Regions from separate parts of the Paracholeplasma morum genome, predicted to be linked through region 2. Evidence: a T-box and tRNA genes for the amino acid it is inferred to sense, from the RefSeq annotation. Region 2 holds a T-box; the other holds one or more tRNA genes.
What was found. The T-box of region 2 lies ahead of serS (serine--tRNA ligase). A T-box ahead of a tRNA ligase gene usually reads a tRNA of that ligase, here a tRNA-Ser.

Region 1 (16,357 bases), on a different contig from region 2:
AATAATGATTGTTACCTTTTGTGAGCTTCCAAAGAGTTTTTCAAACATACTCTTTTTTACCTTCACCTTTTTACAAGTCATAACACCTTTAGATTCCTCTTCCTTTGAAACATTGATATTCATTTTGTGTTTCATCTTGTTTCTCCTTTCTGGGGATATTCTTTGTCCCTCACTGTATGGAGATTTAGACCACCTTTTGACCACCCTATTTGTCAAAAAAAGTTTTATGTTTTTTTCTAATCTGTTCGATGGACTTTTGAACTGCATTCAAGTTGACCTCTTCTTTTTTAGCTATTTCTCTTTGTGTCATACCTTTTTCGAGCATTTCTAATCTTTTTAATTGAGTATGCGTTAAAGTCTTCTTGAATGCTTGTACTTCCTTTTTTGATTCCTCATATTCCAAATCAATCAACATTTGTTCATGTGGATTAGGTTTCGTATCTTGAAACCATTCACCTTCATAATCACAATCATCAAGGGATGCCTTAACGTGATAACGCCATCTACGATTATCATTTTCAAGCTTTCGATCAGCTTCAATATGTAGTCTTCCATACTCTTCATCAACTTCTACTTCGCTAATTGTACCGTCTGCAAAAACATACTTAATCTTCATATAAAAAACCTCCGTTTGATTTCTCGAGACGGAAGTTCTTGGAATTTGGGCATGCTGAAAAAACGTACACAAAACCTCGATATTTTGGATTCATCCATCTCGAATTGTTTTTGTAGTACGCTCTTTCCTTAGGAGAGCATTCCACTATTATTTTGTTACTACTTAATGAAATTAAGGAACTGCTTGATGGGTGATCGTCCCATCGCAGAAGTGAATAAGTAGTAAAATAATGTAAGTTTTACCTTACACAAAGTAGTCTACTCTATTGAATTAAATAATTGAATATGGTCAAATTTACCATTATTTTTATATATGTGTTACTTAATAAATATATAGTTTTTGCGAGTTATTTGATATAATATATAAGATGAGTTATTTTTATTGTTATTTTATTATGACAAAATGAAAAACCATTACTAAACACATGATTTATGCATCTACTAATGGCTTTGTTATGGAGGTAATTTATGAAAAATAATTTGAATTTGGTCGAAAATTTCTATCAAAATAGCCTTTTTACATTTGATAGTTATGAATCTTTCTGTAGAATTGACACAATATACGAAAGTCCCAAAGATGTTAGAAATGTAATTAAGATTTTTAGTGAAAATAACAAACCTATTAAATTTGCTTTTGAACCTAAGAATGGACTAGTTCGTATATCACTGAAAACAGGTGCAGTTGAAGAAAGTGACATATTAAGTTCTCTATTATCAATAAATGCAAATAAAGTTGAAGGATATCAAAAATTCTTCGAAAAAAATGGCTTCTTCTTTCCAATATTTTCTGATAAATTTGTAGAGATTGAAGCTGAACCTTTATTAGCAGTTATTTCAAGAATGAGGGCAACTGTTGAGCTAATGAGTCAAATAAGTGAAATTCAACGGAAAAACTATGAGAAAATATTAACAGTTACTTTGGCTTTATTACTATCTTCAAAAAACTCGATTGCAATTGGATCCAATAAATATGAATCATGTGAACATAATACACTTTACAATGAATTAGATACAGCAAGCCAAATCAATGACAATGAAAGTAGTTTAAGAATGGACAATCAATATAATTTTATTATTACTGATTCTATCTTTGGAGAATATAAGGTTAGTTTAGATGAGTATAGATCTTACAAAGCGGATTATGATGTTTTGAATCCTTTTTGGAGAAGAGTTTTTCACTCATATTTTCATCATCAAGATGCGAGCAAGAATGAGAGATTAATAATTGAAGTTTTATTTCACTCATTTAAAGATATTGGAAGGTTTGAGTTTGTTACATTTAATAGCATTAATTTTATGGAAGAACCAAGATGGGAAAATTACATCGATAGATTTAAAAAAGCTGTTCTTGATGTTGCAAGAATTGTAGTTGCAGAGGAAATCAACTCAAATATTACAGGTGTCTATCCTGAATATGATAGCACTATTATGGAACCGAGATGGCGTGTTGAATCGTTGATGAGTGCACTATATTTCTCAATATTTTACATGAAGCCTAATTTAGAACTAACTAGACTATGCGAGAACCCCAAGTGTGGTCGTTACTTTAAAGTAAGTCGCACTTCTTTAAAGAAAAAATACTGTTGCACTGAATGTGCAAATCGAGCTAATCAAAATAGATATAGAGCAAGAAAAAAAGAAGTTACTATATAACAAAAAAAGAGAGACTGAATATCTCTCTTTTGATTTTTAATCGGTCAACACTTTTTCTATTTCAATACTTAGAAGTTCTTTATCATAATCATGATTTCCATCATAATTTTTTAGTAGGTATCGTGTATCGACAACAATACCTTGGATTCGTTCATAAACCTGATGGGTACTAATCCAATCGCCAATGGCTTCTGCAACATTACCATACCATCCAGTAATCTTAAAATCATTATTTGATTTGTTAAAAGGCATAATGAAAGCATTAAACACTTCTAAACCAACTGGTGCTTTATTATTCTTTACATACTGACCATAAGTGATTTGCTTATTAATGTCAGATGACTGTGGTAATGCATTGATACCTAATCTAGGCAATATACCGTAGCGATAGTATTTTGCATCTAGGACATAATATTTATCTCTATAAATCATGATTGTATCTGGTTCAAGAGCCGATGTAGGTCTACCTTTAGCTGGTCCGTATTTCTCAGTCCATTTTGCATGTGGGAAATAATCATGTTTATTAGGTTCCCCAAAGTACTTATCAATAAGTTTTTCCCAAACTGTTTCAAATCTATCTGTTCCAAAGTAAAATTGCTTATCAATTGTTTTATCATCCATAAACTCAATCATGGCAATCATTGATCTAAATAATTTCTTATCATTGTCATTATTAGTATTAGACAATTTATCGTTTAAGGTCGCAATAAATTTTGTCTTATCAAAAACAATATCTGGTTGTTCAGGCTTATTCGTAGTATAAAGCCAACCAATTTTCTCAAAACTTTCATAAACACAATACTTATGTATTCGTGTAATTAGCCGATTTGAATTTTGGGAAGAAACTCTGACCACCTGATTAAAGTATAAAAGTGATTTACCTTGAATCATTGGAGTTTGAGTTTTAATTGTTCTGCTCCAATCAGTCTTTCCTCGCTTATCCACTTTGTAAGTTGATTCTGTTTCTGTATAATAATTTCCATTATGATCTAAGTAGTAATTAATAACATTTAGGTAGGCTTGTATAGGGAACTCAACTGAATGTGGAGCGGTAAACCTATCCATATGAAGAATTCTATCTGTTTTATCTGTAAAAGTAGCTAAAACATTAAATAGATTTTTTATATCCCTTTTTAGTTCATCCTCGCTTGTAGGTAATTCATACCCCATTGGAAAATAGATTACAACATTATCACTATCAGCCTTTACTCCGACAAATCTATCTCCATCTTCGTTACTATTTACGTGACAGTGTTCACGCAAATTAAAATGATCACGATCTATTGGCATGTAATATACTCACCCCATTAATTTCTTACTAGAGTGTTGTATATATTCTCTTTAAAGACTTCGAATCGTTCATCACCTTTTGCACTCAAAAAATGTTCAATTACGTCTTCTAGACTTCTAACATTATCTAAATCGAAGATATCTTCTTTTGTGAATTTAAAAGCATCGTCCCATAAATATTTGAGAACCTTTTCTGGAAATCTACTATTTTGTTTTTCATCACCTTGAATATATTTTAGATCCTCTATTGAAACAAAATGTGTTCCTAATCGTTTATCCTCTGAAGAGGTCATTCTAATATTTTTTTGCAGTATGATATTATTTATTTCTGAAAAGAATTTTTCCCAAGTAACTGTAGTATCCAGTATTCTCGCATTAGCCAATTCACTTTCTTTTCCTTCTTTAAACTTATTTTTGATAAGTCTCATACTCCATCTTCTTTGGAATGCAGTGTCAAGGGTAAAAACATTTTGGTCGCTTGTATTCATTGTACATAATATTGACATATTTGATGGGATTGATACTTTATAGTTTTCATTACCATATACAATTTTGGCTATGTCACTATTAGTTATTTTATATTCACTACTTCCATCTTTATTTCGATCTAATAATTGGAAAATATCACCAAAAATAGCAGGTGCATTACCTCTATTGACCTCTTCAATAATTAGATAGAACATCTTATTAGGGTTAATATAGGATTTTCTTAATAGTTTCGTAAATGGACCCGGAGTAAACTTATAGCTTACAGATCCATCGTCATCTAGTCTAGGTAATATTTGACCAACAAAATCAGAATAAGTATAGTCAGGATGGAATACTAAACGTTCAATTCTATCATCATCATCGCAATACTCGTTTTTTATAGTCCATGATTTACCTGCACCAGGAACACCATAGAGTATGATATTAGTACCTCCAGTTAATTTGTCTACTTCAACATCATCAAATATCACATCTTGATCTTCATCAAAAATCGTATTTTTACAATACTTATGGAAAACTTTTGAAAAAACAACATTTGATATTTCACATCTTCTAACAAACTCATTAATTTGTCCTAATCTTCCGTATGATGTTTCTGATGGTGTAATATTTAACAGTGAAAGAACCTTTAATTGCCAATCTCTATTATAGAAGACAGGAAATAAATCTGGAAAAATCATGTGGAAATACTTAGTAACCCACAAACTATCAACATATTCAGGAATAATAGTGAATAGTTTGGAGTACAAAGAAAGGTATTGTTCTACTGATTCTAATGGAAGTGATTCTTTGATGGCTTTAACAGCATTCACTAGACCATCTCTAACTTTAACTCCAATAATTATAGTTTCATCAAGTTGAAGTTCTTTTGGATTACGTGCGGTTCCAGTCATCCAAGTTCCATTTCTTTTAAATAAAGGATACTTAAATGCATTCCCGTTTTTTATACTTCCAAATAAATCTGTATTCCTCTTCACATATTCAAGTTCATGACATAGATTATCAGAGTTACCTCCTAAAAATAAAGCATTTAATAACTCTTCGCCGGAGTAAGTTGATAATTTGTCGATACCATAATTTTCGTTAAAGCTAACATAGATTCTTTGTGCTTCTAAATCATCCCCAGTAAACTCCTCGCCTTTTTCTTTAAACCATTCTGGAGTAAGAATCTTAGATGTTTTTTTAGTGTCATCACTAAATAATGATTTGGTAGAGCATAGAAAATCGATGTATTCAGAATCGCTGAAATTATAATTTTTACTTTCAAATTCATATACCTTCTTTGATATTAAAGGTATATACTCTTCTTTCAATGTTAATTTATCATTTGAACTCTCTATGTATTCTAGAAGTTCAATTGCTTTGTTCATTCTATTATCAAACTTACCTCTCAATGTTTTAAACTCTTCGATTACGGAAATGCCACTGTTATACGTTTGATCTCCTTCTTCCCTTAACAATTTGATGTATAGCATTGTTTCCAAAAAGTCTGAATATTTTTTAGTAGTGGCAACAAGATATCTATACTCATTCATTGTAATAGAATATGATCCAGTTGCTTTTCCCAATTCTAATAATATCTTATTTAGAAACATTATCGGGAAAATGGCATACTCTCCTCTAACGTTTGCTTTACCTTCATCAATCGATGAAGAAATATACATTTTTTCAATTTGTCTTGTAATAATATCTTGATATAATTCTGTTTTTTCAAAATCACCAGAACATCTATTTAATATTTCATAATATGTATCTGTAAAAATACATTCATCGTACTTAGATGATGTCATTTTAATTAATCCAAAAAAAGCAGCAACCCTTAATGCTCTATAATTATCTGACAATCTTAAATTGGGTTTGACTGAATTAATCAAACTCACTTTTTTACTTATATGCTCTTCTAAATTGACTGAAACTCCAGGATTATCTTTATAATCTTTTAAAAATGTGACTAAATAACAAAGATGAGCAAAATTAGTTGAATGTTTTACTAAATACCAACATTCATAATCTTGTGCAGACTTAAGTTCGTTCAATTTTCTTTCTAACAATGGATTCATTTATTTCCCCCCTTTAGTAGATTATCTAAAAATCTTGCCAAAAAATATGAGATCTTTGGCGGAACTGCATTACCGATTTGTTTGCAAATTGATGTTCTTTTTCCATAAAAAACAAAATCATCTGGAAAACTTTGTATTCTGGCAGCTTCTCTAGGAGTTAATGTTCTATTTTCAATAGGATGTGTAAACATTCCCCCAGCTGGAGTATCAAATCTTGTAGTAATTGTTGGAGATTGAATGTCCCAACTCAAACGACCGTATGCTCCGCTGTGCACTGATTTAATTTTCTCATTCAAAACTGTAAAATTCTCTCCACTTTTTATTATCTTCATTCTTTCAATTGCCACTTTAGAATGTTTAGTCATATTATGATTTTGAATCTGACTACTTTTTTTAGAATTTGACAAGTAATTTTGATAATTAGTTACAGGTAATAAATTGAACACCATACCATTTTCTGAAGGAGTTGGTAAGTTACCTATTGCATCCCATACGGTTACTGGTTCAAAATAATCAGGGTTCTCTTTCTTAATAGCATTAATGGTTTCATTCCAGATTTTTTCAAAATCAACATTATCTTTTCTTACACCAATTATTATCATTCTTTCCCTTTTTTGTGGGATTCCGAATTCAACAGCATTAACAACTCTATAATATAAATTAAAAGGTTCTCCATCAAGAAGTTCAGCAGATGAAAAATGTCTAAGAATCTCATTAAATACTTCTCCATTTTTCATACTTCTAATACCTTTAACATTTTCAAACACAAATGCTTTTGGTTTAACCAACTTCACTATATTAAAATAATGTTTAAATAAATAATTTCTCGGATCATCAATAAAACCATTTCTGATACGTGCACCAGCCATTGAGAACCCTTGACAAGGTGGTCCACCAATAATTATATCAGTTTCTCCACTTTGGAAAAAATCACTAGTATCTACATTTTGAATATCATCAACTATCATTTTAACATTTGGGTGATTCATTTTGTACGTATTGGCAATTTCTTTATCATATTCAAGTGCTTTAATGACAGTATAACCTGCTTTAATAAAACCCAATGACAAGCCACCACACCCAGAGAATAAATCAATTACTTTCATTTATAGCACCTCCACCTACACGATATCTAAATGCGAAGTTTTTTATATGTATTTTTTCTTCTTCTGTAAGACCATATAACTCACAAATTAGATCGTCAATTTCATGTATCTCATCTATGCAATCTTTGTGTTTATATTCATATTCAGTTTGCTTCGTTCCAACATACAGTTTTGTTTTTTCAAGTTTATTTTCCAATTTTTTCGCAAGTGCATTTACTTTTTGATAACTATCCATATTTGGAACAGTAAATCCTTTTAGCTCTTTATTAGTTATATGCCAACAATCGGACACAGATATCCAATACCACCAAAACAACGAAGAGTTCAGTATACAGAAACATAGATTTGCCATTTCTTTTGAAGAACAACCATACTTTTTATACTCACCAGAATTGTGTTCTTCACGAAATGCTTTTATCCAAAAAGCTGCTCTCATATTTAAGTAAACTGGAACATCTCCTTCTGTTAAAAGTGTAAATAAAGATTTTTGATTCTCAGTTACTTTTTCATAAACAATTTGATCATATAATGACCCTAATTTTGGAATATACTCTTCTTTTACAAATCTATTATGAATTGTTGGTACATTTTCAAATAGATTCTCTCGTTCCTCTTTGTACCAAAATTGATAATTGCCTGTATAAATTCTTGATTCTTCTTTATTAACTCTATGTTTACCTATTAAAATACTTAATTTCTGATGGACTGCAGGAAATAAGCAATCAGGTCTATCACAATAACTTAATATATATTGCTCACTTAATTTGCTTATAAGTATGTTTCTTATTTTTTTCATCCTTGGGGTAGAAATATATGAGAGTGGTATAATAAATCCCATAGCTCCATCACTAGCAAGACAATTTGAAGAGTTTTCTAAAACATTTGCATAAACATTACCATACTTTTTTAATGGAATAGTGTCGCTTTTGTTATCCTCTACATATGGGGGATTCCCAATTATAATGTCAAATTTTTCATTAAATTTCTTATCCAAATTAATGAAATCAATATAAGTGAAATTATTATTAAGTTCTTCTGAAACTCCAAGTACTTTATCTGCTCCATATCTATTTAATAGATAAACAAATAATCTAAGCTTCGTTATGGTTATTGAATCATGGTTAATGTCATTGCCATGAATAGTACGGACTATTCTACATAAATCTTTATTGCTGACAATTGTTTGGTGTAAATCTACCAAGTCTAGTTTCGTTGCTAATGCAACAAGTAAGAATTCTCCAGCTCCACACGTAGGATCAAAAACACTTTTTTCATAACAAAATGATCTATATGGAACACCATTCAAATCTTGCACATGTAAATTGCTTTTTTTAATAATTCCATATAAGGATTTTACTGTGTTTGAAAATATAAAGTTTACTACATCATTTGGAGTATAATAAACACCTTTGCTTTTTCTGTTTAATCCTTTTTCATTGATTGTAGAAAGAATAATTTGTAACTCTTGATATGAGTATTTTCCAAGAATGTGAGAATAATCTTGTGGATTAAACTCTATAAAGTTAGTAAGTTCACTGCTAATAACATCAACTTCTTGTTTACTGAAATTGTGATTTAGATATTTATAAATTTCCTGTAACGTTTTTTCAATTATATTATTAATTACTTGCATTCTCATTTAATTGCACTCTTTCCACTTTTTATCCACTCATCTAATTCGGATCGTTTGAATTTCCACTGTTTACCAATTTTGTGTGCAGGTATATCACTGAACTTTTTTATCCATTCCCTTATTGTAATAACCTTGACACCTAAATATTCAGCAGCCTCTTCTAAACTTATCCATTTGTCATTTGTTAAAGAATGATTATCATACATAGAATCACCTCAAATATAGTTCTAAATAATTATATCACAACTTACCAAATCTAACAATCGGTTTGATGATATTTAATACATGTTTTTTGATATTTTTTCTTATAAACTAATCCTTTGTGTTTTTATTAACCTTTCGTGTTTTTATAGACCTTTTGTGTTTTTATTGAGTATAAAAATAAAAAAGTCTACAAACCACTTGATTTATGTGATTCATAGACTCGTATTTTGGAAAGAAAAAAGGGATATTCTCCCTATTTTCCTATTCTATAAGGTCAACACTATTGTATCAACACTGTTGTGCTAATATGGCGGAGAAAAGGGGATTTGAACCCCTGCGCCGGGTTAACGACCTACGAGCTTTCCAAGCCCGCCCCTTCAACCACTTGGGTATTTCTCCAAAGCCATTTTATTATAGCGTACTATGAGTGACTTTTCAAGTGAAAACTACAAGTTTTATATTTTCAAGTCTCCTGGTTGAATTAGACCCTTTTTTCTAAATATAACATCGACAACATATACTAAGATAATTGGCAATGCAATTTGAAGAATCAAAATGGCCAAGAATGCTTCTGGCGTTTGTCCCATAGCATCTAATGTTCCAAATTGACCTACTAGACCAGATGTACCCATACCGGAACCTGAAGGTGTGGTTTGTGTTTTAAATACTAAAGTAGAGATTGGTCCAAGTATCGCACTAATGATGATTGTTGGCAACCAGATAATTGGTTTCTTTAAGATGTTTTTAAATTGTAACATCGAAGTTCCGATGGCTACTGATATGACTGTCCCAATATTATTGTCTTTTCTTGACATAACTGCAAATCCAAGCATTTGAACTGAACAGCCTACTACTGCTGCACCTCCTGCAATTCCACCAAGAGAAATAGATATTGCGATGGCTGCACTTGAGATTGGAGCTGTAAGTGCCATTCCCATTACAACCGCAATCACAATCCCCATAATAAACGGTTGAAGGTCTGTTGCGTATTGAATAAAGTCACCTAATGCGTTCATCCCTGTTTGTACAGGAGATCCGATTAAATTCGCTACCAAAAAGGCTACTAATACACCGAATAAAGGAACAATAATGATATCCACTGGTGTTTTACGGCTCAAACCGTATTTGAATAAGAAATATACTGAGATGGTACTAAAGTATGCGACCATAGGATCGTTATATAACTTAGTGGCAATACCACCCGCAATTCCCGCTACTACAAGTTTAATGCCATCAAGCTTTAGGGCAATCGCAATCCCAAATCCAATACCAATACCCATCATCGGTTTGATGATGTTAGATAAGTCTAATAAGCTCTCGCTAAAAAACTCTGCCCCAGGGATATTACCAATCAGTTTTGCTAACTGGCCTAAAATAACCCCAATGATTAGTGTTGAGAATAGCCCAATAGCCATCCCATTAAAACTCACAATGAAAAACTGTAAAATACTCTTTCTTTTAGTCATGTTGTCCCCCAACTATCTATGCTTGGTTCTTAATGAACGTCAAGAAATGTTCATGGAACGTTCTTGACTGATCTAAGAACACTAGACTTCTTGCTTTATTATAGCCTTCTAAAATCGTCTTTTGTCTTTTTTGTTCAAGTAACAAACACGCATCTTTGATCACATCATCATCGTGTTCTCCGCATACTAAATATAGTGGATAAAATCCATTAGGCTTACCGAGTTTATAAAAACGTTTAATCCCACTTAATGAGAATACACTCTTTCTTGTAAAACCTTTAGAGGACTTCATAAAGCGCTCTTTACCTGTATCAGTTTGAGAAGCTTTAGAAGCGTAATAGGCTTTAAACTTATTGAAACTAAAGAGCCAAAAGAACCCTAACTTAAACTTCCTAATAAAGCGTTCTTTCTCAATCTTTTTATAGTCATTATCATAGATTGAATAACTGCCAATCGCTGTTAAGCTTTTTAATCTAGCAGGATATATATGTCCAAACGCTTGAGCAATTAATGCCCCTTCTTGAGAACCTATGAAGTGCACATCTTTTATATTATGAGAATCAAAGATTGTCTTTAGTATCTCAGGCATATCTTTTAAACCCACGTTTTTGGATGATTCACTTTTCCCATGACCGGGTAGATCAATTAATATAAGCGAAAAATCCTTTTTTAAGGTAATCACTAATTGGTCATAGATACTCATACTTGATGAAAACGAGTGTAGTAAAACTAGATTCGGTTTCAAATCGTTTTTGTGTATCACATAATAGATTTCACAATCTTTAAATCTAATTGAATAATCCATACTTTAACACCTCATTTTAAGTATACCAAATCATATTATTTTTGACACATAAAACTGTGAGAAAACGCTTTAAATGAAGATTTTATAATTACTACTAAAAATCTTTAATTGCTAAAGACTCATAAAATGTTTCATAAAAACTTATACGTTCATTCACCCTTCTAGAAGATTCAGAAGCATCTTTATCAAATAGAACACTTAAGTCATGAAGCAGTAAGCCTATCACATGACTTTTTACATGAACTACTGATAATCCTTATCCGATGGCGTGAAAATATAACTGTAAAGGTCTGATTGAGGTTTGTTTTGCATACCCACGAATCCTTAAAAATTGTCTTTTTGAATATAGGCATTTTGATGTTTTTGTTTATCGTCTCATCAAACTCCAAGAGCGCCTGCTTTTGTTCATCTTCATAACCTTCTAATAAGGGAATAAGTGTTTCAATCACTTTGATGGAGAATAAACCTATTTCTTTTTTTTCTACGGAAAGATAGCGGTTAATTAAGTTAAGTAAAAAAGGTTCATCCTTATCGAATAAAGTGAAGCATTTCTTCTTTTTGTTTGATGCTATTGTCGAAACAATCGTCTTTTCCATAAATAACCTCACTTGAAATTATATCACTTATATTATGTTTCGTAAGAAAACTATGACAGATGTGCCGTTGTTTGCGGCACTTTTGTAGAGTAAAATAAATTGAATTAACAAAGGAGCCTTACTATGATTCAATTTTGTGTTTACAAGAACATCAAAGAAATTACCCCTGACTTTAACACTTTCAATAGTGTAAAACCGACTAAATAGCTCAATATAGCCAAATGATCGGTTTTTGATTTATTGTCTATAGTTTTAGTTTAAGTTGTTAACTGTAAAAGTCAGGTTATATCATCAAACAAAGGTAATCCTAGGATTGCCTTTTTTGACGCCTATTTATAATAAAGCGCTTTTACAAGGGATATCATTTGTACTACATACCCTTATTTGATAAAATCAAACTGTAAAAAGAGGGTGTTATTTTGACTATCAACGTTAACGATACGATTTTATCGATTATCACACAAGATGAAAAACTAAAAGACATTTTATTTGAACTTGGGTTTAAAGAAATTACCAAACCAGGTATGCTGCAAACCGTTGGCAGGTTTATGACACTAAAGGCAGGTTCAAGTATGAGGAAAATAGATTTGAACAAGATTAAAGAAAGACTTGAAGCACTAGGCCATCAAATAGAGGGGGTATAAGATGAGCGAATTCATCAACAATGTGTCTCAAAAAAGACAAGAAAAACTAAAAGAGATTATCTTAAGTTTACATAATGGCGCGACCCTAGAGGAAGCTAAAAAAGCATTTAAAGAACACTTCGAAGATGTGACGACAAAAGAAATCACCGAGATGGAACAAAGCCTAATGAAAGAAGGCATGCAGGTCGGAGAAGTCCAACGACTATGTGACGTCCATGCTGCGGTATTTGAAGGGTCTATTTCAGATATCCACAGCCTATCTGATCATAACTCAATTCCTGGTCACCCAGTTAGAGTATTCAAACAAGAAAATGAAAGAATCGTTGAGCTGATTGAAAAAGAAATCGAGCCATTTTTAACAGAAAGCGGCAAATCTGCAGATTTGATGTTAAGAGTAGGGTATGATAGATTAAAAGAAATACACAATCACTACGCAAGAAAAGAATACCTTTTCTTCCCTAAACTTGAAAAAGTTGGTATCACTGCACCACCAAAAGTCATGTGGGGTGTAGACGATGAAATCAGAGCTGAAATCAAAGACATCTTAAATGATTTGGGTTCTATTGATCAAGATGAAACCAAAACCAGAGAAAAGATCAAGCTGAATATTGCGAAAATCAAAGATATGGTATTCAAAGAAGATAATATCCTAATGCCAATGTTATTAGAACACATGACATTCTTTGACTGGGTTTTAGTTGACTCATCCTCAGAAGAAATGGGATATTTCTTAGAAAAACCAACTGAATCTTGGAAACAAGAAACCAAATCTGAACCAGAAACCATCCAACCATTCACACCTAAAACAGAAGGCGAAGTGCCATTTGATGCGGGTTCATTGACATTTGAACAAGTGAATCAAATGCTTAACACTTTACCATTTGACATGACGTTTGTTGACCATGAAGGCCATGTAAAATATTTTACACAAGGTAAAGAACGTATTTTTGACAGACCTAAAACGATTGTTGGCAGACACGTATCCATGTGTCATCCACCTCAAAGTGTCCATGTAGTTGAAGAGATTGTGGAATCCTTTAGAAGTGGCAAAAAAGACAACGAAGACTTCTGGATTAAACTGAAAGATATGTTTGTTTATATTAGATACTTTGCAGTCCGTTCAAAAGATGGCAAGTTCTTAGGCACGTTAGAAATCACACAAAACATTAAACCAATCAGAGAACTTGTTGGCGAAAAACGCTTGGTATCGAAGGACTAATGAAAGTCATATACATTATATTAGGATTTCTAAGCCTCGGTTTAGGGTTAATCGGTATTATTTTACCGATTCTACCGACAACCCCGTTTTTATTGTTGACCTTATTCTTTTTTGCGAAAGGTTCAACAAGATTTCACACTTGGTTCATTCAAACTAAGATTTACCATAAGTATCTGAAAACTTTTGCAGAAGAAAGAAGTATGACTAGAAAACAAAAATGGCGTTTGATGATTTTTGTTGATTTAATACTATTATCATCCATGATTATCATCAACCAATGGCTTGTAACGGTTTTATTATTCGTTGTTGGTATCCTCAAATATCTATATTTTTTCACCCAAGTTAAAACCATTAAGGACACGATATGAGTTTAAATGAAAAAAGAAAGTTCGGTTTAATCGAACACATCGGCATCACATATAGAGCGTCATTAAGCTTTTTATATAACAAACTATATAAAAAACAAAATGGCATGAATTTTAAATTTAAAGAACGCATCATGCTTGCAGTCACAGAAGTCAATGGCTGTATCATGTGTTCATATGTCCATACAAAGTTATCGCTAAAAGCAGGATTATCCAATGAAGACATCAAAGAAATCCTCGCAGGTGATTTAGACGGTATTCCAGCAAATGAATCCTTAGCGGTTTTATTTGCGAAGGATTATGCCTATAACAAAGAAACTATTGACCCAGCATTTTATGATAAATTAGAAAAGACCTATGGCATCAGAAAAGCAAGGGCTATATTAGGGGCAGTTGAGTTTATTACCATGACCAATAGTATGGGTATTTCTTTAGCACTGCTTAAGAATACATTAAGCTTTAAACACGTCAAAGGCTCAAATTTCTTAAATGAATTATTGATTCCAATCGCGACTATGGTGTTACTTCCAATGTTCATATTCATCAATTTGTTTGTCATACCGTTTCATAATGGTAAGATTAACAAAAAGATAAATAAACCGGTAAAATAATAAAAATAGTTTTTTGAAAAGCGGATATTTTGCCGCTTTTTTCGTTTTATTAAGTGAAGACTAATTTATCGGCGGATACTTTATGAGAATCGTAAAAATGGAATATGAAAATGTCGTCATTGATGGAGATTTTGTAGAACTACACGATATCACAACTGAATTGCTTGATCAAATTGTAAAACAAGCGATGCAAGATGAAGCGTTATTTGATATCAACCCATCTAATATAAGTCCTTTGGCTGAGTTCTTTAGAATGGTAGAGAATGGTTCAAGACCAAACTCACCATTTAGACAACATTATCTAGAATTAAGTTCTAAGTAACAAATAGCCCTTCATTTAGGCTTTTTATTTTTTCTTGTTTATTTTTGGTTTGTAAAACTGTTATAACCTGACTTTAACACTTTCAATATTGTAAAACCGACTAAATGGCTCAATATAGCCAAATGGTCGGTTTTTGATTTGTTGTCTATAGTTTTAGTTTTAGTTGTTAACTGTAAAAGTCAGGTTATATTATGTTTCGTAAGAAAACTATGACAGATGTGCCGTTGTTTGCGGCACTTTTGTAGAGTAAAATAAATTGAATAACAAAGGAGTCTTACTATGATTCAATTTTGTGTTTACAAGAACATCAAAGAAATTACCCAAGAAGCTACCACTCTAAATGCCTATTTGGATAAGTGCTTCCCAACTTTTAAAGAAGCAAACGACTATTTATCCAAGATGAATGAAGCGTTTGCTTATATGAGAACCGAAAAAATCAACAACGCTAAAGTCCACTACCACACTTTTTATACCATAAAAGAGGAAAGACTTGGTCGCTATTAATGGTATGGACTAAAAAGTGATACCAATCAACCTTAAGGAGAAAACGATATGAAGAAATTATTAATCCTAGTATTAGTACTTGGACTTTTTGGATGCAATAAAACAGAAATTTAAATAGAGGATATCCCTGCGGAAACTGAGACACTAAATTATAGTGATTATTCTATAACCTTTAATCAAACGGGGGGCGTGGATCTCTATGATTCCATTATGATTAGTGATCTATCTAACTTTAGGGTGTATGCTAGAAAAACTTCTCAATTCAGTAAATACAATCTTAATAAAGACGAAAACGCCAATTTGATGGCGTTTTTCTTATTTTAAGAGCTCAATGATTCTAAGACTTTTGGTGTTATATCCTATTTCTATAAATCTTAAGGCTGCCATGATAAAGATCGCTTTATCCAATGATTCTAATCCCATCGATTTCAATTTCTTGAGATAGTTAATGCTCAATCTGTACGCATGTTCCCTTAAGATGACATAACTCCTAGCCAAATCCAATACGGGATTTCCCTGTTTTGCGTTTACCCAGTCAATGATGAAATGTGAAGACCCATCGAATAGGATATTTTCAAAATGTAAATCTAGATGGAGGAGATTATCCATGTGTTTAATCGATGCTAAATAGTCTAAAGCTTTATCTTTGATATTTTCATCTAATGAGGATTTACTAAGTGTCTCAAAAAATCTATCATGGGCATTTTCTAACCCTTTTACATGATAGCTATGGATTTCATCTCCTAGACGGATTAAATCCTCAATGCCATTTTTA
Region 2 (16,357 bases):
AATGTCAACTCAAATCGATAACTATTTTTTAGCCTGACCAGAGAAGTATGAGAAAACGGACTTACACACATCAAATTGTGGAAAACTTCCCCACATAAAAACCTAATTGTGGATATCTTTGAAAATGAATGAAAACTGATAACAAAGCCATGAAGTCTTATTATTTTTCCCACAATGGTATGTGGACAAGTGGTATTCCTAAAAAGTTTCCCACAATTTTGGTGGATAACATTTTGCCCTATCTATTTTTAGATATGTTAATATGAATGTACATGAAGTTTGGAGTGAAAATATGAAAGAATTTGATGCGTTGTGGCAAGGCATTTTAGATAGCCTTAGATCATCTTATTCCGATGAAATATACGAGGATCTATTTGAGCCTCTTTCATCCGTGAAAAAGGTATCTGGTGGGTACATATATATTATAGCCCCATCCACGTTCGTTAAAGAGCGTATTAACAGGCTCTATTTAACAAGAATTAATACACTCGCAGAAGAGATGTATAAGAAAGAACTTGTAAGGTTTAAATTTGTGGTAGCACAAGATTTAGCAGGGGAAGAAGCCCTTGTTGGTCCAGAGAAGAATCTAGATAAAAAGTACCGTACAGGCAATTTAATTGCAACCCTTAACTTCGACAACTTTGTCGTAGGTAAATCTAACCGTTTTGCCTTTCAAATGGCGCTAAAAGTTGCAGATCAACCTGGTAGTGTCGCTAACCCATTTTATATATTTGGCGATGTTGGACTAGGAAAAACTCACCTGATGCAAGCGATTGGTAACTACATTTTAGATAACGATATTAATCAAAAAATTATCTATGTAAAAGCTTCTGATTTTATTGAAGAATTTGCAGATCAAATCAAGAAGGATCAAATGGATACTTTTAATGAGAAGTATCGCGAATTAGATTGTTTATTAATTGATGATATTCAAATGTTATCAGGAGCTCCAAAAACCCAAATGGAGTTCTTTCGACTATTTGACTTATTAACTCAGCAAAATAAACAAATTGTTGTAACATCTGATAAGCCAGCATCTGAACTTAAAAATATTATGAGCCGTTTAAGTTCAAGATTTGAACAAGGTTTAATGGTGGATATTGGTATCCCTGATTTGGAACATAGAGTAGAAATTCTTCGTAAAAAACTCTCTACAGAAGCACCAGATGTCATGGATATTTCTTCTCAAGTCTTAGAGTTTATTGCGAGTTATTTCTCGACAAACGTACGTGAGCTCGAGGGTGCTTTAAAGCGCGTATTATTTTATTGTGTAACAAATAACATCGAAATTACAGTAGATACAGCTGCAGAAGCATTAGATACTTTAATCAAAACTAGAAAGAAAACTGAATCCTTAACGGAAAATAATTACGATAGAATTCAAAGTGTTGTTAGCGACTACTATTCGATTACTGTACATGACTTAATTGGTAAACGCCGTAACGCAAAATTCACATTACCGCGTCACATCGCCATGTACATAATAAAGAATAAATATAATATCTCATATCAAACGATTGGATCTTTGTTTGGCGGGCGTGATCATTCAACAGTTTTAGCTGCTTGTGAAAAAATAGAGAACGATTTAAAGCATAATAAAGAACTTAAATATGCGATTGAAAACATTCTTAAAAAAATCGATAAAACAAGTAATTAATGTGTGGTAAATATGTGGATAATATGGTATAATTATTGTGTTGGAAAGCGATAAACTAGGGTTTTCCACAAACCCACATCAACTAATAATTATAACTTAATGAAAAATAATAATAACAAAGGAGAAAAAATATGGTCTTCAGTATTAATCAAGATGTTTTATTGGATACATTAAATGTCATTCAAAGAGGGTTACCTGTTAAAACCCCACTACCTGTATTAAATGGAATCAAATTAGAGGTTTTTGATGATCACTTAGTATTTACGGCTTCAAATACAGATATTGCAATTCAAACGATCGTATCAGATGAGTCATTAGAAATTACTTCACCTGGTAAAGTGGTTGTTCCTGGTAGATACTTCATCGAGATTATGCGTAAGATTGTATCTAGCCGTGTTGAAATCTCTTTAATTGAGAATAAAGTAATGGTAATCAAAGCTGATCGTTCTGAATTTAAATTACGTGTTATGGAAGCAGAAGATTATCCAGATGTCGATTTCTTAGATATGGGTCAACCAATCGTTATGGATGCTATGACATTAAAAGCAATCATTAAAGAAACTAACTATGCGACTTCACAATATGAAAAACGTCCTATCTTAACAGGTGTTAACTTAAAACACGAAGACGGAAAATTATACTGTGTAGCAACAGACTCCTATAGACTATCTCAAAAAGTCTTACCGCTAAGTGATGAGTTTGAACCATTCAACATTGTTATTCCAAATAGAAGTTTTGATGAACTTAATAGAACACTAGATAACATTCATGAAGATGTTTCAATGCACATTAGCGCAAACAAAGTGTTATTTAAGTTTAAAAACATTTTATTCCAAACAAGGTTATTAGATGGTGTATATCCAGACACTTTAAGAATCATTCCAAAAGAATTCCCAATTATTGTTAAATTCAATAAAGATGAGTTGTTAAAAGCAGTTGAACGCGTAAGTGTATTATCACCACGCGAAAAAGATAACAACTACAACATTGTTAAATTAAATATTAGACCAGATTATATCGTTGAGGTTTCATCAACCAATAACGAAGTAGGGGATGCAGTAGAAGAAATCGTTCCAGTAGAAGATGTGTTCGGACCGATGATTAAGATTGCGTTCAATTCTAAGAATTTAACAGACGCTTTAAAAGCATTTAACTCTACAGAAATTTCAATTAACTTTGCAGGAGAAATTAAACCATTTGTTTTAAAAGGCAATTTAGATCCTGACATGTTACACTTGATTTTACCTTTAAGAATTGAATAACATATTTCATCTAAAGCCTTAGAATTTGCGTTTTAAGGCTTTTTCTTTTTATGTATGATTGAGATTACTTAAGACACAAAAAAGCACTAAAAAACGTGCTATTTTTTTTATATTATGATATAATATAATCAAGCGAGGTGTATAAATTTGAAAACATTCACGATTGTAGGCGAGTATATTACTCTAGGTCAGTTCGTAAAAGCAGCTGGACTAGTAGATACTGGCGGAATGGTCAAACCTTTTTTAGAAGATACTAAAATCCTTTATAACGGAGAAGTAGAAAATAGAAGAGGCAAGAAGATCTATCCTAACGATAAACTTCAAATAGGCAAGGACGTATATTTGTTTAAACATGATAAGTGAAATCAAACTTAAACATTTTAGAAACCATGAAAGTCTTGCTTTAGATATTCATTCTGGGCGAGTCTTTATTTTTGGTTCTAACGGTTTGGGCAAAACAAGTATATTGGAAAGTATATATTTCGCTTCATTAACGAAGTCTCACAGAACGACAAATGATAAGTCTATTATCATGAAAGACAAACCTTTTGCGAGAATCGATATCAAAACTGACAAACACAACTACCATGTTGTTTTATCCCAAGAAGGCACAAAAGTCGCTATAGACAAAAAGCCTATTCAAAAACTCAGTGAATATATAGGTGGTTACAGAGTAATTATGTTTGCGCCTGAAGATTTAGATTTAATTAAAGGACAACCCTCTGTAAGAAGACAATTTTTAGACATCGAGATGAGTCAAATCCATAAACCCTACATGTTCGTTCTCTCTAAATACAAGCAAATACTCAAACAACGCAATGCTTTGCTTAAAAATATCAATCCAAAAGATGATTTAACATTCTTTAACATCATCACTAGCCAATTAGCAATGATTGGCGAAGAGATAATTTCGAAAAGAATGAAGTTTATGCAAAAGCTTAATGGGGCATTTAGAACGCGTTTTAAAGATTTTAATGTCATAGACGATGTTGGAGTTGTCTATGAACCTAGTGGGCCTTTAAATACGCTAAAAGACTTGTTATTTGAGAAAAAAGACAAGGATATTTTGACACAAACTACTTCATATGGACCACACAGGGATGAAATTCAATTCTTGTTCAATCATGAAGATGCAAAACAGTATGCTTCACAAGGTCAACAACGATTGATGGTTATCTCTTTAAAGTTAGCCTTACTAGATATTTACGACAAAGAAGATTTAGAAACGGTTTTACTTCTAGATGATGTTCTTAGTGAACTCGATCAAGACAAAAAAATTAAACTCCTCAACAATCTACCAATCAAACACCAAACTTTTATTTCTGGCGTAGATTTGTTCGAGATTGAGAATATGCAGACAATCAAACTATAACAAAAAGGAGAATTAGGATGGATAATTTGAACAATAACAACAACAATTATAATGCTGAGAATATTCAAGTCCTTGAGGGACTAGAAGCTGTAAGAAAACGTCCAGGGATGTACATCGGTTCAACAGGAGAACGCGGATTACATCACTTGGTTTGGGAAATCGTCGACAACTCTATCGATGAATCAATGGTTGGATATGCAAGTGAAATTACACTTGAGATCTTACCAGACAACATCATCAAAGTAACCGATGATGGTAGAGGGATACCAGTAGACAAACATGCTAAAACTGGTAAGAGTGCAGTAGAAACTATTTTAACCGTTCTACATGCCGGCGGTAAATTCGACGGTAAGTCATATAAAGTATCTGGGGGACTTCATGGTGTTGGGGCCTCTGTCGTAAACGCATTATCGAGTTGGTTTAGAGTAACTATTTCAAGAAATGGTTTATTATACCAACAAGAGTATTCAAGAGGGATTCCTCAATATGAATTAAAAGAAATCGGAAAGTCAAGCCACACTGGGACAACCATTGAGTTTAAAGCGGATAGTGAAATCTTCACTGAAGCTCAAGCGTTTGATTTTGAAACACTTAGAAATCGTATTCAAGAACTTGCGTTCTTAAATAGACACATCAAGATCTCAATTACAGATTCAAGAGGTAAAGAACCAGTTAGTTTCACTTACCAATATGAAGGTGGTATTGAGGAGTATGTTAAATTCCTGAACCACGGCAAATCTGTCATTAACCCACAAATCGTTTATACATTTAAAGAAGTCGACAACATCACAGTTGAGATTGCTTTACAGTATAACGACTCATATGCAACCAACATTTATTCATTTACAAATAACATCCACACTCACGAAGGAGGTATGCACGAAGATGGCTTCAAATTAGCATTATCCAGAGTATTAGGTAACTATGCAAAAGATAATAGCCTTTTAAAGAAAGACGAAGCATTTATCGGTGAAGATACCCGTGAAGGCTTGACTGCAATCGTATCTATTAAGCATCCAAATCCTCAATTTGAAGGACAAACAAAAACTAAACTTGGGAACCCTGAAGTAAGACAAATCGTCTCACAAGCAGCAGGTGAAGGGTTAGAAAGATACTTATTAGAAAACCCAGCAGCAGCAAAATCCATTATTGATAAAGTGATATTAGCTTCTAGAGCGAGAATCGCAGCTAGAAAAGCTAAAGAAGCAACTAGAAGAAAGAGTCCACTTGATGCACTCGGTTTCGCAAGTAAGCTAGCCGATTGCCGTAATAAAAAACCAGAAGAATCTGAAATCTATATCGTCGAAGGTGACTCTGCGGGTGGTTCTGCTAAACAAGGTAGAGACTCTGCATTCCAAGCGATTTTACCACTTAGAGGTAAGGTTCTAAACGTTGAAAAAGCGCGTCTTGACAAGATTTTAAGCAATAAGGAAATTCTATCAATGATCCAAGCTTTCGGTACTGGTATTGGTGAAGACTTCGATGCAAGCAAAGCGAGATATCATAAGATTGTTATTATGACCGATGCCGACGTCGATGGTGCTCACATTCGTACATTAATGTTGACATTCTTGTACAGATACATGAAGCCATTAATTGATTTAGGATATGTGTACGTAGCTCAACCACCACTATATAAAGTTCAATCTGGTAAGCGTGTAGAATACATCTATGACGAAGAAAGATTAAGAGCTGTTCTTGAGCAAATGGGTGGTAGACCACAAATCCAACGTTATAAAGGTCTTGGAGAAATGAATCCTGAACAATTATGGGATACAACTATGGATCCAAAGACTAGAACGTTATTACAAGTATCATTAAAAGATGCGATGAACGCGGATGCAATCTTCTCTATGTTAATGGGTGAAGAAGTAGAACCACGTAAGAATTTTATTCAAGAGAATGCGGTTTACGCATCGAATATTGATGCATAAAGGAGCGTAACATGGACGAAAAAGAAAAAGATATCCTAGTAGATGAAGTCGTAGTTGAGGAAACTCTCGAAGACGATGAATCTACAGATTATATTCACGGAAAAATTAAAGAACTAAATATTGCAACTGAAATGAAGACCTCATTCCTAAACTATGCGATGAGTGTTATTGTAAGCCGTGCCCTTCCAGATATTAGAGATGGTTTAAAACCAGTTCAAAGACGTATCATCTATGCGATGAACGATCTAGGAATGTACTCTGATAGAGCACATAAGAAATCCGCAAGAATCGTCGGTGAAGTAATCGGTAAGTATCATCCACATGGTGACTCTTCTGTATACGAAGCGATGGTTAGAGTGGCTCAAGATTTCAGCTATAGATACCCACTTGTAGATGGTCATGGTAACTTCGGTTCAGTAGACGGAGATGGCGCTGCCGCGATGCGTTATACTGAAGCAAGAATGAGTAAAATCGCCATGGAACTTGTTAGAGACATCGAAAAAGAAACCGTTGATTTCGGTGACAACTACGATGGGTCAGAACATGAACCACTTGTAATGCCAGCAAGATATCCAAACCTACTTGTCAATGGTGCTACAGGTATTGCGGTTGGTATGGCAACAAACATTCCACCTCATAACTTAGGCGAAGTTATTGATGGTATTGATGCCTTAATGGACAATCCGGATATTACAGATTTAGAATTAATGAATTATGTTAAAGGACCAGACTTTCCAACGGGTGGTCAAATCCTTGGTGTAGCTGGTTTAAAACAAGCCTATACAACAGGTAGAGGAATGATTGTTATTCGTGCCGTTACTGAGATCAAAGAACTCAAGAATGGTAAGAACATGATCATCGTTAAAGAAATCCCTTACCAAGTTAACAAAACAAAATTGATTGAAAGAATTGCGGATATTGCAAAAGAAAAAATCGTTGAAGGTATCACTGACTTAAGAGATGAATCTAACCGTAAGGGTATGAGGATTGTCATTGAGTTAAGAAAAGATGTTAACCCTCATGTTATGTTAAACAACCTATATAAATACACAGATTTACAAAGTTCATTCGGGATTAACATGATCGCTTTAGTTGGTGCACAACCAAAGATGATTACACTTAAGGACGCGCTTTACTACTACTTACAACATCAAATTGAAGTCATTCAAAGACGTACTGTATTTGATTTAAGAAAAGCAGAAGAAAGAAAGCATATCTTAGATGGTCTAGTTATCGCACTTGAAGATATTGATGCTGTCATTGAACTTATCAAGAAGTCTCCAACAGGCGAAGAAGCAAGAACCAACTTAATGGATACTTACAACTTAACAGAAGTTCAAGCTAGAGCGATTCTTGATATGAGATTACAACGTCTAACAGGACTTGAAATCGAAAAGATTAAAGAAGAAAATAGAGACCTTACTGTTAAGATTATTGACTATAAAGACATCATTTCAAGCGACTCAAGAAAACACGATATCATCCGTATGGAACTTCAAGAAATTAAAACCAAATATGGAGATACTCGTAAATCAATCATGAGTCTTGATTTAGATATTTCAATCGAGAATGAAGATTTAATTCCAGTTGAAGATGTTATCATTACAGTAACTCATAATGGTTATATCAAACGCATGAGCATGGATGAGTATAAAGCACAAAATCGTGGTGGGGTTGGTATTACAGCCATCAAGATGCACGATGATGACTTTGTAGAACACATGCAAATGACCAATACACACTACTATCACTTATTCTTTACAAATAAGGGTAGAGTCTATAAGATTAAGGGGTATCAAATTCCTGAAGGATCAAGACAAGCTAAAGGATTACCAATTGTTAACTTGTTGTCATTTGACAAAGATGAAACATTAGTTACATTTACTTGTATCAAAGACTTCGAATCCGATAGCAGCTTCTTATTCTTTACAACCAAAAACGGTATCGTTAAACGTACCCCAGTATCAGAATATCAAAACATCAGAACTAACGGAATCATTGCGTTAGGTCTAAAAGAAAATGATGAATTACTAGCTGTTAAGACCACAGATGGCACAACCAATGTGATCCTTGGGGCATCCAATGGTAAGGCAATCCGTTTCGATGAAAACGATGTTAGATCAATGGGACGTACTGCAACAGGTGTTAGAGGTATGGACTTACCTGATGGTGACGAAATCATCGGAATGACCACAATTAAGAGCGATCAAGAAGAAATCTTAGTAGTTACTGAAAAAGGCTTTGGTAAGCGAAGTCTCGCTGAAGAGTATCGCTTGCAAACCCGTGGCGGTAAGGGCGTTAAGGCATTAAATGTTACAGAGAAAAACGGTAACTTAAGAGCCTTGAGAAGCGTGGATGAAAGCATGGACGTTATCATCGTATCTGATAAGGGTATGGTTATTCGTACACACGTTGAGCAAATCTCCCAAACCAAACGTGCAACTCAAGGGGTTAAACTAATTAGTCTAAAAGATGACCATAAGGTTGTAACTCTAGCGATGGTTCCTCATGAAGATGAAGAAATCATTGAAGAAGTTGTTACTCAAGAAGTATTACCACTAGAAGTAACTAAAAAAGTGGTAGAGATTGCCGAAGTAGAAGCAGAAAAAGAAGAACCAAAAATTCAAGAAGATTTATTTGATATGTAATAATTTAAAATCCACAGTTCAAAATGAGCTGTGGATTTTTCTTATTAGTCGATGATTTGTTCGCCTAAGTATTTCGCTATTTGCTTAACGTCTTTATCGCCTCGACCAGACAAATTTACAACAATGATTTTATTTTCATCTAGATTTGGGGCAAGCTTCAATGCATAAGCGACTGCATGTGAACTTTCGATAGCAGGAATGATTCCTTCTTTAATGGATAAGTATTGATAAGCCTTGATGGCCTCATCGTCGGTTATTGAGACATAGGTTGCCCTCTTAGTATCATGTAAGTAACTATGTTCAGGTCCTACTCCAGGATAGTCAAGGCCGGCAGATATAGAATAGACCTCGCTGATTTCTTCATTGGTCATTAGCACTTTTGTATACATCCCGTGTATTGGACCGTTAATACCTTTTGTGATGGTAGCTGCATGTTTATCTGTTTCAAGACCCATACCACCTGCCTCTACCCCTATTAATGAAACCTCATGGTTTTCTATAAAAGGGTAAAATGCCCCAATTGCATTGGATCCACCACCAACACACGCGATGACATAGTCAGGTAGTCTTTGTTCTTTCTCTAGGATTTGAGCTTTGATCTCTTCGCCAATGACTTTTTGAAAGTCTCTGACCATGGTTGGGTAAGGATGAGGTCCAACAGCAGAACCAATTAGATAAAAACAAGTATCCAGTTCTAAACTCCATTTTTCTAGGGCGCTATCAACTGCTTCTTTTAGCGTCCTTTGTCCAAATTCTACACTAATTACGGTAGCCCCTAACAGTTTCATTTTGTATACATTTAGGGCTTGTTTTTCGATGTCTACTGCACCCATGTGAATCTCACATTCCATATTAAGGAGTGCAGCTACTGTTGCGGTTGCTAAACCGTGTTGGCCAGCACCAGTTTCGGCGATTAGTTTTTTCTTGCCCATTCTTTTCGCAAGTAATGCTTGCCCTAAGACATTATTAATCTTGTGAGCCCCTGTGTGATTCAAATCCTCTCGCTTTAGATATATTTTGGCACCACCTAAAGCATTTGTTAGATTTTCTGCATAATAAAGAAGACTGGGTCTATTCGCATAATCCCTATATAGCGTCTTTAACTCTTTGTTGAAGACATCATCGTCTTTATACTTTAGATAAGCTTCTTCAACTTCTTTTACTGCCTTTAAAATGTGCGGTGGGACTAGTTGTCCACCAAAAATTCCAAATTCCATTCTATTCCTCTTTTCTTTTATAAGAGTCTTTGTCTGGTCGTAACTGAGTTGGGTATAAAAAAAAGCCCATGACGTCAAAAAGACATCATGGGACGAATAATCGTGGTACCACCCAAAGTTCAAGAATCCATAGATTCTCCTCAAAAAAATACGCCGTCATCTAAGACTTTAATATTTCTGCCCTATAACGTGAGCTCACGGCCGAGGCTACTTATCGCCCTGCTTCTACCTAAGTCCATTCATCAAAGTGGTTCATACTTGTCTTACACTATCACAAGCTCGCTTAATGTCCCATAAAGTGATTACTACTCTAAGGTCTTCGAATTTAACTCTATTATAATGGTTTTTCAATAAAAAACAAGGCTTTTTTTACGTATTTTGGATTGAGTTGTATTTACTTTTTAGGTTCTTTAGGCTATAATGTAGTCAATTCGATGATTGAGATAAGTACATAATACCGTTTTACAAGAGAATGGGTGGTTGGTGAGAACCCTAAAACAAGTTATGGAAATCTACTCATGAGAGGTGTTAATTCCACCCGCGAGCTTGCGTTAAAAAGCATTAAAGCGCTACGAGTAATCGTAGAACTAAGGTGGTACCGCGATTATTCGTCCTTTTTAGAATTTTGATATTCTTTAAGGACTTTTTTATTCATCCAGGAGGGAACATATGTTAGACATTAAATGGATTAAAGACAATTTAGAGGTTGCAATCGCTAGATTAAACACAAGAGGTAAAGACTTTTCTTATTTAAGAGAAGTGGTTTTAAAAGATGATGAAAGACGTGCGTTAATTGCAGAAGTTGAAAAACTAAAAGCACTACGCAATCAAAAATCAAAAGAGATTGGTCTGATGGCTAAGAAGGGTGAAGACACTGAACCTGTAAAAGAATCCGTTAGACAAATGGGTGAATCTATTAAAGAAATGGATGAAAAAATTGTTCAAATTGATCAATACATTAAAGAACAACTTCTTAATACGCCCAATCTTCCTAACCAAGATATTCCTGTTGGATTTGATGATAAAGACAACAAAGAAATTTATAAATGGGGCACACCAAAGAACTTTGACTTTGAAATTAAAGATCATGCTGAACTAGGTGAGAAACTCGGCATTCTTGATTTCCAACGTGCAACTAAAGTAACAGGCACAAGATTTGTGATTGATAGAGGATTAGGTGCTAGACTTGAACGTTCACTTATTCAATTTATGATGGAATTACATGCTGAAGATCATGGCTATACAGAAATCATTCCACCATTTATCGTAAATGAAGACAGTATGTTTGCTACAGGTCAATTCCCTAAGTTTAGAGAAGATGCTTATAAAGTAGGAACGGAAGAAGATTCTTGGTATCTAAATCCAACTGCAGAAGTGCCTACAATCAACATGTATCGAGATGAAATCATCGATGCAGATTTATTACCACTCAAGTTTGTTTCTTTCACAACAGCATTTAGAAGTGAAGCGGGTTCTGCGGGTAGAGATACAAAAGGTATCTTAAGACAACACCAGTTCAACAAAGTCGAACTCATTAAGTTTACCAAACCAGAAGACTCTTATGCAGAACTTGAAAAGATGCTTAAGAACTCTGAGAAGGTCCTTCAATTGCTTAAATTACCTTATAGAGTCGTTGCTTTATCTACTGGAGATTTAGGATTCTCAATGGCTAAGACATATGACATTGAAGTATGGGTTCCAAGCCAAAACACCTATAGAGAAATTGGTTCTATTTCTAATGCTGAAGACTACCAAGCTAGAAGAGGAAACATTCGTTTCAAACGTACAAAAGATGCTAAGACAGAATATGTACATACACTCAATGGATCTGGTCTAGCAGTCGGAAGAACGATGATTGCTATTATGGAAAACTACCAAAATGCAGATGGTACGATTACAGTTCCAGATGTATTAGTACAATACATGCACACAACCGTAATCAAATAACACAATTTACGACAATTTTATGATATTTATTCGACATTTAACCGGTATAATCCATACCATACAGATATCATTTAATTTCTCCTAAAAACCTATGATATAATGAAAGTGCCCTAAAGAGGCACTTTCTTCATTTAAATGAGGTGATTTCATGAAAATATATTATGTGGAAGATGAACTAGATTTATCGCAAATCATAAAGAAGTATTTAATTAAAGAAGGCTTTGACGTCGTCGTTTTTGAGTCTGGTGAAGAAGCAATTACGCATGTAGGAGATGAAGTGGATTTATGGATCCTCGATATCATGTTAACAGGCGATATTAACGGGTATGATTTAATCGAAGCCATCAAGAAGAAAAATCCAACCACAGCGGTTATGTTTACCTCTGCGAGAGATCACGATTTAGATAAAATTAGAGGTCTTGAGTTAGGTAGCGATGACTACTTAGCGAAACCTTACTCACCAAGAGAACTCATCTTACGTGTCAAAGCGATTCTAAAAAGAGCTAATAGACAAAGTACCAACATACTTAAGTATGATGACTACGAAATCAATATTGAGAAAAGAATTATCAAAGAAGGCGATGAGTCAATCGAACTTACAAACAAAGAGTTTGAACTCATGTTGTTCTTCTTAGAAAACTTGAACCAAGCATTCTCAAGAGAACAAATTCTAAGTCACGTTTGGGGACCAGATTACTTTGGTTCTGACAGAGTTGTCGATGATTTATTAAGACGTTTAAGACAAAAAATGCCTAAACTAAAGATTGAAACCATCTATGGTTATGGTTATAGACTATTATAATGAGACACTATAAACTATCCATTCAAGTCATTATCCTTTTCTCATTTGTAACGTTCTTTTCAGCTTTAGTATTCGGATTTATCACCTATAAAAACTATCAGAGTGTCTATATTGGTTTAGCTAGAAATGAAGTTGACAATTACGTTGAAGCTACAATCGACAATCCAAGGGATACAGAATCTTATCTAGGATATATCACAATCACTGTAAATAAGATTTCAACGTTTGAAGCGGCTGTAACGAATCGTTATATCTCACCAAATGCTAGAAAATTATTAGGCAATGATGAAACATTAACAGATGCGATTGTACGTGCTGCATACTTAGGAGAATTCATCTATAGTAATGCGAATGAAACATTTTATCTTTCGATTCGAACTAGAACAGAAATCAGCGAGTCACTTACTGAGTACTACATTGGGATAATGGACGATACATATATTAATTCCGTTAAGGCTGTCACAGCAAAAGAAGATGTTCTTATGACATTCATCGGAACATTTATGACGTTTTCAATCATCATCTTACTAGGTAATATGGCGATTGCGATATGGAGTAGAAACTTAACAGCGAGAATCAAATACCTTCAAAGAGAAGTCAATCAATTCACCAACACAGGGTATGAAAACAAAGTCTACTTGAACGGGAATGACGAGATTGCTGAACTATCAAAAGCAATCGAAAATCTCAGACTCGAGATTAGAGAAAACGAACATACTAAACAAGAAATGTTCCAAAATGTATCACATGATTTAAAAACACCAATTTCAGTTATTCAGTCTTACGCTGAGGCGATCCTTGATGGAACAACCGAAGTTGAGGATGCAAAAATCATTATTAAACAAACAGAAAAGCTTCAAGGAAAAGTTAAAATGCTTCTTGAATTATCAAAGATTTCTACCTTGGAAATGAAGGAATCACTAGAATCTATTCCAATGAAAGAAGTGATTAATCAAGTCTATTTTAACAATAAAATTAGACTCAATAATCTAAAAGTTATCCTCGATTTGGATGACACAGAATTCCTAGGTGTTAGAGAATATTTCTATACTTCAATAGAAAATCTGATTGATAATGCAACAAGATATGCAAGTAAAGTCATTGAGGTTACGCTTAAAAATGGTGTACTAACGATTTACAATGATGGACCAGCCATTGAAGAAAAATATATCACTGGTGGGTTTAAACCATATGAAAAAGGTTCTCGTGGACAGTTCGGCATAGGGATGTCGATTGTACAGAAAACCTTCAATAAGTTTGGGTATTCACTCGTAGTTGAGAATATGAATCCAGGGGTTAAATTTACAATAAAGCATTAAGAATTGAAGCTCTAATAGATTCAAAATCTTGCTTAGTTAAAGAGGCTGAATGATTCACCATATGCATGTGTTTAAGATCATCATTTTCATATCTAGGTAAGATGTGCATGTGAAAGTGGAAAACGCTTTGTGAAGCGATAATACCATTATTATTTAAGGTGTTTAGTCCAAGTGGGCTGAACGCCTTTTTTATCGCTTGAGACAATCTAACTACGACGCTAAATAAATGTCCAGCAACCTCTTCTGGCAACTCAAAAATATCTTTATAAGGTGTCTTTGGAACAACCAAAGTATGCCCTTTTGTTGCTTGAGTAATATCTAGAAACGCGATGACTAAATCGTCTTCATAAACGATATTCGCAGGGATTTCTCTTTTGATGATTTTAGTAAAAATAGTATCCATGTTAACCCTCCATTAAGTATGATTATTATATCACAAAATAAACAAATAGAAAGTCTGTGTTTAATTACTATGAATAAATATTCATACTATTGGTCGGTTATATTGTTTTATAAAACAAATAGTGCTATAATTGTGGAGTAAATAGAAAGGATTTGAAAATATGAGAAAAATACCAATCGGTGTATCCGGAAGACACCTACATTTAACCCAAGAACATTTAGAAGCACTATTTGGTCCTGGTTATGAATTAACAGTATTCAAAGATCTTAGCCAACCCGGTCAATATGCAGCTAATGAAAAAGTAGACGTATATAGCCCAGCAGGTAAATTAATTGCAGGGGTTAGAATTCTTGGCCCAGTAAGACCAGCTTCACAGGTAGAAATTTCTAGAAGTGACGCAATCAGAGGAAAATTTGTTGCCCCAGTTAGATCCTCAGGAGATGTAAAAGGTTCAGGTGCTTGCAAACTTGTTGGCCCAGCTGGTGAAGTAGAATTAACTGAAGGCGTTATTGTTGCAGACAGACACATTCATTTCTCTTTAGAAGACGCTAAAGAATTTGGCGTTAAAGATGGAGAAGTTGTTTCCATTAAAGTTGGCGGTATTAAAGGCGGTATCCTTGATAACGTATTATGCCGTGTTTCATCTAAATATGCATTAGATTGTCATTTAGACACCGATGATGGTGCCGCTTTTGAATTATCTAATGGCGACCTTTGTGAGCTTGTTAAAGCTTACGAAATCACTAAATAAGCCTACTCACATAGGCTTTTTTTTAAGTTGGAGGCTATATATGTTCAAAACGTTAGAAAATACCAAAGTTTTTAGAGATCCCCTTTATGGATACATCCAAGTTAAACATCAGGTAATCGCAGACCTTATTGACACCAAAGAGTTTCAAAGACTCAGAAGAATCCGTCAATTATCTGGCGTATCGATGGTTTTTCATGGTGCTGAACACTCGAGGTTTTCTCACAGTCTTGGCGTATATGCTTTGGCTTATAAAGCACTATCTGATATTGAAATATTAAAAAAGACGCTATCTGAATATGAACAAATCTTATTTATGTGTAGTGCGTTACTTCATGATGTTGGACATGGCCCTTACTCTCATGCGTTTGAACATGTGTTTATGTTAGGTCATGAAATATCTACAACCAAAATCATCGAAGGTAACACGGAGATTAACCAAGTTCTTTCTAAACACCATAAGAGTCTAGCTAAAGATATATCAAGTGTCATTCTTAAAATGAATAAGTTCAAAATAGTTGAACAACTTATCTCATCTCAACTAGACATTGATAGAATGGACTATCTAGAACGAGATGCGTTTCATACAGGAGCAACCTACGGCAGATTAGATAAAGACAGAATCTTTAGAATGCTTACCATTAAAGATGAAAAAGTCGTCTTTAAAGAAGGCGCCATCCATGCGATAGAAAACTACTTAATGAGTCGATATCACATGTACTGGCAAGTCTATTATCATCCAGTAGCAAGATCTTATGAAATTATTTTAGAGAAAATATACAAACGGATTCTTGACCTTTATAAGGATTCTAAACTCGATGACGATTATGCAAGTTATCTAAAGACTATTATCGAAAACGGGTTTGAAGAAGATGCATATTTTGAGCTCGACGATTATTATGTAAATGGCTTAATAAAAAGGTTTTCTCACAGTAAAGATGATATTTTAAGAGATCTATGTTTATCGTTTTTAAAACGAGAACTATTTGATTATATCGAAGTAAATACCAACGAAGAAGAGAAAATGAGTCGTTTAGTGTATGAAAAA

Region 1: it has a tRNA-Ser gene. The T-box ahead of serS (serine--tRNA ligase) is inferred to sense a tRNA for this amino acid. The anticodon was not compared.

The regions. Positions count from the first base shown of each region.
Region 1 is NZ_JAFBBG010000011.1:27,844-44,200, forward strand. It holds gene JN09_RS05765 (hypothetical protein) at 1-135, opposite strand, end outside; gene JN09_RS05770 (helix-turn-helix transcriptional regulator) at 206-616, opposite strand; gene JN09_RS05775 (CGNR zinc finger domain-containing protein) at 1,084-2,268, shown strand; gene JN09_RS05780 (LlaJI family restriction endonuclease) at 2,305-3,558, opposite strand; gene JN09_RS05785 (McrB family protein) at 3,576-6,107, opposite strand; gene JN09_RS05790 (DNA cytosine methyltransferase) at 6,104-7,213, opposite strand; gene JN09_RS05795 (Eco57I restriction-modification methylase domain-containing protein) at 7,200-8,852, opposite strand; gene JN09_RS05800 (helix-turn-helix domain-containing protein) at 8,849-9,052, opposite strand; tRNA gene JN09_RS05805 (tRNA-Ser) at 9,359-9,449, opposite strand; gene JN09_RS05810 (PTS sugar transporter subunit IIC) at 9,506-10,516, opposite strand; gene JN09_RS05815 (alpha/beta hydrolase) at 10,533-11,321, opposite strand; gene JN09_RS05820 (hypothetical protein) at 11,525-11,917, opposite strand; gene JN09_RS05825 (DUF1858 domain-containing protein) at 12,337-12,561, shown strand; gene JN09_RS05830 (DUF438 domain-containing protein) at 12,563-13,780, shown strand; gene JN09_RS05835 (DUF454 family protein) at 13,780-14,148, shown strand; gene JN09_RS05840 (carboxymuconolactone decarboxylase family protein) at 14,145-14,756, shown strand; gene JN09_RS05845 (hypothetical protein) at 14,839-15,078, shown strand; gene JN09_RS05850 (hypothetical protein) at 15,358-15,582, shown strand; gene JN09_RS05855 (aminoglycoside phosphotransferase family protein) at 15,898-16,357, opposite strand, start outside.
Region 2 is NZ_JAFBBG010000002.1:144,603-160,959, reverse strand. It holds gene dnaA (chromosomal replication initiator protein DnaA) at 293-1,657, shown strand; gene dnaN (DNA polymerase III subunit beta) at 1,789-2,919, shown strand; gene yaaA (S4 domain-containing protein YaaA) at 3,067-3,282, shown strand; gene recF (DNA replication/repair protein RecF) at 3,272-4,291, shown strand; gene gyrB (DNA topoisomerase (ATP-hydrolyzing) subunit B) at 4,309-6,225, shown strand; gene gyrA (DNA gyrase subunit A) at 6,237-8,873, shown strand; gene trpB (tryptophan synthase subunit beta) at 8,918-10,090, opposite strand; T-box leader at 10,516-10,709, shown strand; gene serS (serine--tRNA ligase) at 10,760-12,037, shown strand; gene JN09_RS02015 (response regulator transcription factor) at 12,186-12,839, shown strand; gene JN09_RS02010 (sensor histidine kinase) at 12,839-14,158, shown strand; gene JN09_RS02005 (HIT family protein) at 14,142-14,561, opposite strand; gene JN09_RS02000 (phosphate propanoyltransferase) at 14,722-15,312, shown strand; gene JN09_RS01995 (HD domain-containing protein) at 15,353-16,357, shown strand, end outside.